Regions from separate parts of the Brevibacillus nigriterrae genome, predicted to be linked through region 1. Evidence: riboswitches for the same ligand, from Rfam matches in the RefSeq annotation. Region 1 holds a riboswitch; the other holds the start of a gene.
What was found. Region 1 has a riboswitch for cyclic di-AMP ahead of ACPW7N_RS18030 (3D domain-containing protein). Riboswitches for the same ligand answer to the same signal wherever they lie in the genome.
Positions count from the first base shown of each region.

Region 1 (4,859 bases):
CTACGATGAGTGCGAAGACGGGCAAAATGACATTTAAAACGATAAGTCCTAATACTTCCAAGGCTTTCTCCCCTCTCCTATGACTGAAATGGTTTTGTTCTGTCATTTTAGCGGAAAGCGGGAAAGAGAAACACGATAAATGAATAAGTTCTATTAATTGCATTAAATTCATTAAATTTTCTGTCAAAACCCAAAAAAAGCCACCAGGAATGGATTGGCTACCCCCTGGTGGCTTGTGTTCTCTTATGATTGTGCTCCTTTATAAATTTCCACGTAACTCCTGCTCACGCTCCAATGCTTCAAACAGCGCTTTGAAATTTCCGTTACCAAAACGTCTGCTTCCTTTGCGTTGGATAATCTCAAAAAACAGGGTCGGTCTGTCGACCAGCGGCTTACTAAACAACTGAAGCAAATAGCCTTCATCATCACGGTCAACCAGAATGCGCAACCCTTTCAGTTGCTCCATGTTCTCTTCGATGGCACCTACCCTCTCTTGCAATTCCTCATAGTAGGTATCAGGCACATACAAAAAGTCAATTCCGTTGGCACGCAGCTTGGAGACAGTATCGACAATATCGTTGGTCAAAAGAGCAATATGCTGGACGCCAGGTCCTTTGTAGAAGTCAAGGAACTCCTGAATTTGAGATTTGCGTCGTCCCTCTGCTGGCTCGTTAATCGGGAATTTGATCCGTCCAGTACCACTTTGCATCACTTTGGACATCAAGGCAGAGTATTCGGTTGAGATATCGTCATCATCGAAGTTTTGAGTAGCTGTAAAGCCCATGACTTTTTCGTAATAGCCAACCCACTCATCCATCACCTCTACATTGCCGACAATGTGGTCAATGCCAATCAAACCCGTGCTCTCTCCCTTGAAAGGCGATTCATATGCCTTGAATTCGGGGAAAAACGCTCCCTTGTAGTTGCTTCTCTCGATAAACGAGTGGATGGTGTCACCATACGTGGCAATGGTAGCTTTTTTCACTGTTCCGAATTCATCCGAGTATTCGGTTGGCTCACTGATTGGAATGGCTCCACGAGTTACTGCTTCATGGAATGCTTTTTCACAGTCTTCGACACGAAGAGCGATATCTTTTACGCCCTCACCATGTTTCCTGATGAATTCAGCAATCGGATGTTCTGGGGCAAGTGCGCCGGACAGGACAAAGGTGATGTGATTTTGTTTCAGTACATAGGAAACCTTTTCACGAGAGCCTGTTTCCAAACCGGCATAGGCAAACGCTTCAAAGCCAAATGCTTTCGTGAAGAAATGCATAGCCTGTTTGGCATTGCCTACATATAGCTCCACATAATCCCAATCCTGAATTGGAAAAAAGTCAGTTGTGCTCATTCACTCAGCCTCCTGTGATAAATATCACATTTTTCTTACAATTATAATGGAAGCGCTTACCAGTGCAAGAGTGTGGGGTGACGCTTAAAAGCTTTTATCCATTAAAGAAGTCCTCTAGTATTCTACGCCACTCTTGAAACCACTCCAAAACAAATGGGAATCTATGGTATGATTGAATTATTGCTATTCTCCATTTCTGCTGACCATTGAAAGGAGCCACTTTATGCAAAGTAAAAAAAGCAACTGGAATTCGAGTGTTCTAAAGCAATGGAATCACAACGCCGCCGATTGGCATTCTCGCAGCGAAAATATGTGGGAATCCGGCAGCCGTAAAACAGTACTCCCCCTCTTTACAAAGCTGGTTCGTCCTGAATCAGGGGCTGTTCTTGATGCTGGTTGTGGAGATGGCTATGGCAGTTGGAAACTGGCGGTGCAAGGGTATACAGTTACTGGGGTAGATTTGTCAGAGGAAATGGTGGAGCTTGCCAGAGAGAGGTTTCAGCCACAGCTTGCTCTTTCATTCGACACAGGTGACGTCACTCAGTTGCCCTATCATTCATCTTCCTTTGCCGGTATACTGGCAATTAACGTAATTGAATGGACAGAATCTCCTCTCTACACATTGCACGAATTGTCACGGTTGTTGAAACCAGGTGGAGTATTGCTCCTAGGCATCCTTGGCCCGACCGCTGCGCCACGGACACACAGTTATCGCAGACTGTACGGTGAACCTACGATCCAAAACACCTTGATGCCATGGGAAGCCAGTCAGCTCGCACTGGAAAATGGTTTTGAATTGATTGTAGAACAGCCCGTGTACAAAGAAGGTGTAACTCCTGAGCTTGCCGAACATTTGTCACTAGAGCTTCAGCAGGCGCTCAGCTTTTTGACTTTGCTTGCGTTACGAAAAGTTTCCTCTTGAAGGTTTGTTACATACGAAAAAAAATGCCCACCCGACTTGTACGTTCGCACAGTCGAGGTGGGCTTCATTTTGTCATTTGTTACTTTTTCAAAACGTAGACCTTTACGTTTTGAATCCCAAAATCAATCGCATGTTCCAAACCTGGAATGAAAATATCGACTTTAGGGCCTTTTACCGCACTTCCGATATCCACGGCTTTCCCCATTATTCCGCTGCCAATCACTGGATTCGCCTTGTACCCCGTTATGTAAACGGTAGAACCTAGTGGAATAATAGATGGGTCGACTGCAATACTTCCCACTTTTAGTTGGTTTCCGAAATAATCCCGCCCAGCGTAGCCTCCGTTCTCGGCGGCCGATGCTGTATAAGCTGTTGCTTTGGCAGCAATTATCCGTTCATAGTGGACTGTCTTTCCTGCATAAGTGGTGACGGTCGGTACGGCTTTCGCTGCTTGTTCCTTTTTCTCTGCTGATAGCGCCTTTGGCTGAGGCACTTCTTGTTGTTTTGGCTGTTCTGGAAGTTGAATAACCGCTCCAGGAACAAGTCGATTCGGGTCTTTCTCGTCATTTGCTTTCAACAATTCTTTCAGTGAAAGCTGATACAACTTGGAGATTTTCCAGAAGGTATCTCCCTTTGCGATCACATGCGTGTCTTCAGCAGCAAATGCACTGGATGACATGCCCGTGAGTAACAACCCCAAGCTTACTGCAAGCAGGGTTCTGGAAAAGCTTTTCTTCAATTATACTCTCCTCCTGAGCCTACGAGGTTAGCTGTCGGATTCGGATTAAGGAGTAACCCGTTGCATAAGAGGAATTTCAAAAAGTCCGGAAAACATCCTCCTTTTTGAATTTGATCTTATCGCAATTCACCCCAAAGGATTTCAAAAAGCAGAAATCCTTATTTGCATCCGCTCAAGTGATTGCCACTGAACGAATGCTTGTCCCCCGCACTTTTTCAAGTTTCGGCTAATTTTTTTTGCAAAAACGTACCGACGATTTCCAAAAAGTTGGATATGATCGCGGTACTCTATTCAAGTTAGCATAATGTTACCAGCACGCAAATGATCAAAATATGGTAATGATGGAACCTGAAGTGACTGACTAAAATTTCTTCGCTTCCACAATTTGATTGATCTCGATCGATTGTCGCTGAACTTTCCCCCCAGGAATGGGACATTCGAACTGTAATGATTCAGAGCCGATCTCTGTTAGTTTTCCCTTGATTGTCCGTCCGGTTTGACTGGTAACGAAGTAGTCCTTATTTACCACAAACAAAACCGGAGTGCCGTTAATCTGTATCGTCTTGATCATTTATTCCACACCTTTTTGAGAATTTCATATCGAATAACCATAACTTATTCTTGAGGTAGTTTCAATACAGATTTGAAGGTAATTTTACAAAAAAAAGACTACGGCCCCAAATCTGGCCAATAGTCCTTTATCACTACCTCGATTATCCTTTAAGCATATTCTTCAGTTCTTTGACGCTCTCTTCCAATGCTTCGTCCACTACGCTTGCTTCTTTCACATGCAGGACAATTTGGTCGTGCACTTCATCAAGCAATCCCTTGGCTTGGGTGGTCTGCTCGGCAATATCATCAGCAAGTGCTTTCTGGTTGCGGATGATCGTCATTACACCGCCAACCTCTTCACTTACTTTGCCAAATGCATCTACGATTTCATCCATTTTCTCGGATGCAACTTTTGTAATAGTTAAACCACTCTTGATAGCGGTAGTGCTTTTTTCAGAATTGGACAGTGCAACCTTGGTCTCTTGCTGGATGGTTTCAATCAGTTGGGCGATGCTTTTCGTAGAATTCGCCGTCATTTCTGCCAATTTACGAACCTCATCGGCAACAACCGCAAAACCACGTCCCTGTTCTCCTGCACGAGCTGCTTCAATTGCCGCATTGAGAGCAAGCAAATTGGTCTGGCTGGCGATATCACTGATTACCTGAACGATGCTGGTAATCTCGGTGGAACGTTCCTCCAGACGACTCATGGAAAGCGAGCTTTGAGCGGATTCCTGTTCCAATGTAGCTATGACAGAAACCACATCCTCCAACGCCTTTTTCCCTTCCTGAGAGCGGACGACCGATTGATTGGAGATCCCGGTTAACTTCTCGCCTCGTGCGAATAACTGGTTGGCCGATTGGTCTGATGCTTCGCTAATGGATTGAATCTGTTCAACCGTATTTTTCACCCGATTGGTTAGTCTGGCAAGCTCTCCATGTTGATTGTTTACGATTCCGTGCTGATGAATAATTCTGCCCATTCGTTCATACTGGCTTTGTATCTCTTTTTTGAGTTCCTTTTCAGCATTATTTACCACTGGCGTCGGTGCTTGAATCGTTGCTGCTACTTCTGCTTCCACACTTTTATTCTTTTTCCAAAACATACTGGTCCCTCCAATATATATTTACGATTGCACATCTCGATGCCCAAAAACTCTTGATTCCATCACTCCTGGATGTTGTTTCGCAAGAGTAAGCAAGTTTTCCAGGAAATAATAATGACCTTCTAACATTTCCACATCTTTGCGTTCAAACCGTTCTGCTTGCAGGAATTGTTGCATTTCAAGAATAAA
Region 1 is NZ_JBNCMT010000025.1:44,328-49,186, forward strand. It holds gene ACPW7N_RS18015 (AEC family transporter) at 1-61, opposite strand, end outside; gene hppD (4-hydroxyphenylpyruvate dioxygenase) at 260-1,351, opposite strand; gene ACPW7N_RS18025 (class I SAM-dependent methyltransferase) at 1,575-2,273, shown strand; gene ACPW7N_RS18030 (3D domain-containing protein) at 2,353-3,012, opposite strand; cyclic di-AMP (ydaO/yuaA leader) riboswitch at 3,013-3,250, opposite strand; gene ACPW7N_RS18035 (hypothetical protein) at 3,374-3,583, opposite strand; gene ACPW7N_RS18040 (methyl-accepting chemotaxis protein) at 3,726-4,670, opposite strand; gene ACPW7N_RS18045 (hypothetical protein) at 4,692-4,859, opposite strand, start outside.

Region 2 (4,859 bases), on a different contig from region 1:
ATGGAAGCCCGGATTTGAAATCGCTGCTGTCCCCATCTCTGTAGCCAGTGCAATCGCTGAAGGCAACAGGATGATCAACGGATGCACGAGAATCGTAATGGCGATCAGCTTCATTTCCTTGCCCTCAATCTTGCGTCCGAGGAATTCAGGTGTGCGTCCAACCATCAAACCAGCCAGAAATACGGCGAGAATGGCGTACATCAGGATATTCATCGTTCCAACCCCGTCTCCACCGAAAACGCAGTTAAGCATCATTTGAGCCAGTGGTACTAGACCTCCCAATGGCGTCAAGGTATCATGCATGTTGTTCACCGTACCGGTAGTAGCAGCCGTTGTAACTGCAGTAAACAAGGCACTTTGGGCAATTCCAAATCTGACTTCTTTTCCTTCCATACTGCCCATCTCTTGTGACAAGCCTGTCTGGGCTAACGCTGGATTTCCGTTCAGCTCGTTGAAGTAGGCAAGCCCGAGGAAACCGAGGAACATCAAGCCCATTGCTGCAAAAATGATGAAGCCTTGTTTGCGGCTTTGAGCCATGAATCCAAATGCAAAAGGCAAGGCAGTCGGAATCAGGAACATCGAGATGATTTCAAGAATATTTGTGAACCCATTGGGATTTTCAAACGGATGAGCCGAGTTTACTCCAAAATGTCCGCCACCATTGGTTCCTATATGTTTAATTGATTCAAGCGCAGCGACGGGACCTCGTGCGATTTGCTGCTCTGCTCCTTGCAAAGTTGTCGCAACGGCAGTTGGTTGAAGGGTTTGCGGCACCCCTTGCGATACGAGAAGCAGCCCCACGATAACAGAAAGCGGAAGCAGAATACGAGTGTGAGCTCGCACCAGGTCTACATAAAAGTTCCCCAAGCTTCTCTGTCCCGTCACACCACGCATAAAAGCAATGGCTGCAACAAGCCCCGTAGCAGGTGTCGTAAACATGAGATACATAATGACAACCATTTGAGACAAGTAAGATAATCCTGTCTCCCCACTGTAATGTTGAAGGTTGGTATTGGTTAAAAAGCTTGTAGCCGTATTGAATGACAGGAATTGTTCCATTGCGGTGATTCCATTTGGATTAAACGGTAAAATCCCTTGCAAACGAAGAAGAAGGTAAGCAAGCAATCCCATGACCAGGTTTACCAGCAGCAGTGCTTTGGCATATTCCTTCCAGGTCATATCTTTTGCCTGAATACCAGACAATGCATAAATTCCTTTCTCGAAACCGCCAAACATTCGGTCCAGACCAGTTGTCTCAAGTGAAAAAGCTCGAACAATATAACGCCCCATTGGTATGGCAAACAGAATGACCAGACCTAAAACGACGGCTATTTGAATAAAGTCCACAATATTTCCTCCTCACAGTCAATAAACTGCGTCCTTAGTACTTTTCCGGGTATAGTAAAGCGTGACCAAGATACAAGGCTACCCCAATTACCAGAATCAGCAAGATGATCATCTGTCTTTACCTCCCTGTTCACTGATTACTTTGTCAAAAAAAACAATCGTGCCGTAAAACAGCAGAAATGATAACAAAATTAACCCAATCGATATGAAATCCACTGCAAATCCTCCTTTGTTCCCCACCTACGCGGTGTTTTTTGTGTAAAAAAATAGACCAATGCCTACTCTTACCCCGAATTGAAGCAACGCAGATGAGAACCCTGGCCGGAAGAAGCTGTCTTCCTACTAAGGCAATCCATTACGTTGGTTCAACTGTCGGAGAAAAAGCACTCATTGGTCTACCTAACGCCCAGCCAGCACGATGTGCCCTCTTTGCGTTCCGTCTCCCTGTACTAGTTCCAGGATCAGTTGTTATTCTTTTCACCCAAACAAAACGGTCATGACCGTTTTGTTGCCCGCAAGCGGTCTTATCGACTTTTATGAAAAACGTCTAGACGTTTTTCACGAAAAAAAGACCTACAAATTCAGCTCGAAAAGGGACATCTTGCCACGAAAACTGCAGCAAAAAAAGACCTTCTCGATTCAGGCGGTCTTGTGACCTCCTTCGCTTTAGCCGACGAAGTTAGCTGACGGGTAGGATGGCGAAAGAGCTTTCTCATCCTTCTCACACAATTGTGCAAGATTAACCCCAAAAGATTGGTTCCTCCGTTCCCGAGTGCCCCGGGACTAGGCCGATTTGCAATTATCGTTTGACGCTTATTATACGTCTGGTTTTTCTGCTTGTTAATGGTCGTTTTTGTCAAATTTCTGCCAAATCGCTCTATTTTTTGCGAATGAAAGCGGATGAATCTCCTGATTTCTTAGTCTTGCTAGTTTGTTCTCTCGATTTCTCCTTTTTTTATTTCTTTAAAAAGACCATCTTTACAAGCTCCATTTATCGGAGTAATATACATAACGCAACGATAATTTCATATCATTCTTAGATCGCTTAGTCTTCAAAGTGAAGAGCGGGGGAACCAAATTGGACTTTTTTAGTCCCAGGGGTGAATCTCAGATACTGAGTAGGGCGACTCTCACGTCCGAATCCGTCAGCTAACCTCGTAAGCGTGTAGAGAGGAGGATCCTTTCCACAGACACCTTTTTTAGTAGGTGTGTTTCGTGTTGCCTGCAAAGCCACGAGAAGAGATCTCTCTTCTTTGTGGCTTTTTTCTTGATGTTTTACTGAAGTACATGCCAGTTGTTCACTAAATGGAGGGAAGCATGAACAAACAATCGGCCAAAAAGAAATTGGAAGCTGATTTAAGTGAAGCCTTTATCAAATTTCAACGTGATCTGATTGGACGAGGACCACAGGAAGCCAAAACCTATATCGTAGGTGATATGGTGATCTTGCGCTTCAAGGGTGTACTGACCGTTGAAGAAAAGCATCTGGTTACCAATGAAACAGGAAGAAAGCTCGTTAAAAAAATGCGCCAGGTATTACGTGAAATGTACAGCCAGCAATTCGAAGGGATCGTGGAACAATTCACCGGGTGCAAAGTTCTCTCGAGTCATAGTGACATCAGCACCAAAATGGGAGAACGAATTGAAGTGTTTATTATGGATAAAGATGTAGAGCGATTATTTCACTCATAGAAACTGTTGGAGGGAGCCAACTTGCTATTAAATATTCATAGCCAGATAAAAGAAGCCGTGGGGAAACAAGTTGTCGTCAATACAAAAAAATCAGAGAAATTCGTTGGCACGATCATCTGGGCAAGCCCTGATTTCACGATGGCGGAGTTAAAGATGAAAGACGGTCATATTAAACTGATAACAGACATTACGATTAAACAGATCAGTATAACGCAGTAAGCAAGCCCGCTCTTCCAGGCAAAAGCACATATATCCTTCTCTATTGACAAAAATATTCCAGAGAGGGGTATATGGCATGCCTGCGAAGAGACTTTTTGTTTTGTCGACGCTTATGCATAACCCTTGTTTTCGTTTTCCAGCTGAAGAAGCTTACCCTTCATTTCCAAACCGCCCCGATAGCCAGTGAGTGCGCCGTTTTTGCCAATCACCCGATGACATGGTATGGTGATTAATACCGGATTCGCTCCGATTGCCGCCCCAACTGCACGAACGGATGATGGTTTTTGAATCATTTCTGCAATGTCTGTATATGACTTGGTTTGTCCATAAGGAATTTCGCACAGTGCTTTCCAGACAACAACTTGAAACGGTGTGCCCCGATAATCAAACGGGATCGTAAATTCCTTGCGTTTTCCTTGAAAATACTCATTTAGTTCTGTCACATAGGGTTGTAATGTGGCATCATCCTGAACAATCTGGCTCCCCGAGAAACGGGAGGCTACCCAATCTATCAATTCTTCCAATGGTTGATTCGGAGACCCTACATAACAAAGCCCACTTGACGTTGCAGCAATGTACATATTCCAATTTTCATGGTTCAACAATGTCCAGTATATTTGCGCTATCATCAGATCGAACCTCCACTTATTTTTTTCCAGTATACCTCTGTTCATCTTGATCTGTACTCATTTGCGAATGGAAAAGCAAGATAGCGAAACTGCAAACTGTTTTCCAAGTGGACGAATTAAAAGTCTTACGTTACTTTTTAGTTAAGAGATATTGATCTTTCAAAATGATGAAGGAGGTTTCTTTTCCATGTTAAAAATCGGATCACATGTATCATTCTCTGGAAAAGGGCTGTTGAATGCGGCTGAAGAAGCTGCCAGCTACGGCTCGACAACTTTCATGATATATACGGGTGCCCCGCAAAATACACGGCGTAAACCAATCGAAGATCAATTCGTGAATGAAGGCAAAGCTGTGATGGACAAGCACGGAATGAGCGAAATCGTCGTACATGCTCCCTATATCGTTAATTTGGGCTCCTACAAAGAAGAAACGTATGAGATTGCCGTTCGCTTTCTGCAAGAAGAAATTCGGCGAACAGACTACCTCGGTGTGAAAAATATCGTGCTGCACCCTGGTGCCTTCACTGACAAAGATGCTGAATTCGGAGTGGCCCGTATTGCAGAAGGGCTGAACGAGGTTTTGGATGGCGTCAAAGATACGAATGTCAATATCGCCCTGGAGACAATGGCTGGCAAAGGAACAGAAATCGGCCGCAGCTTCGAGGAAATCGCAGCGATAATGGAAAAAGTGAAAGACAATAGCAGGCTTCGTGTTTGTATGGATACCTGCCATATACATGATGCAGGCTATGATATCGTCAATGATTTTGACGGTGTGATCGATCAGTTTGACAGGATCATTGGTCTCGATCGCCTCACCGTTGTCCACCTCAATGACAGCAAGAGTTTCTGTGGCACTCACAAGGACCGCCATTCACCAATCGGTGCCGGGCTGATCGGTTTCGATGCAATGAAATATATTGTGCACCACGAAAAAATTCGCCACTTGCCGCTTGTTCTGGAAACACCGTG
Region 2 is NZ_JBNCMT010000026.1:21,678-26,536, forward strand. It holds gene kdpA (potassium-transporting ATPase subunit KdpA) at 1-1,347, opposite strand, end outside; gene ACPW7N_RS18345 (potassium-transporting ATPase subunit F) at 1,382-1,459, opposite strand; cyclic di-AMP (ydaO/yuaA leader) riboswitch at 2,001-2,147, opposite strand; cyclic di-AMP (ydaO/yuaA leader) riboswitch at 2,380-2,525, shown strand; gene ACPW7N_RS18350 (Na-translocating system protein MpsC family protein) at 2,665-3,039, shown strand; gene ACPW7N_RS18355 (hypothetical protein) at 3,061-3,258, shown strand; gene ACPW7N_RS18360 (methylated-DNA--[protein]-cysteine S-methyltransferase) at 3,369-3,887, opposite strand; gene ACPW7N_RS18365 (deoxyribonuclease IV) at 4,075-4,859, shown strand, end outside.
Region 2: another riboswitch for cyclic di-AMP. It lies ahead of ACPW7N_RS18350 (Na-translocating system protein MpsC family protein); the one in region 1 lies ahead of ACPW7N_RS18030 (3D domain-containing protein).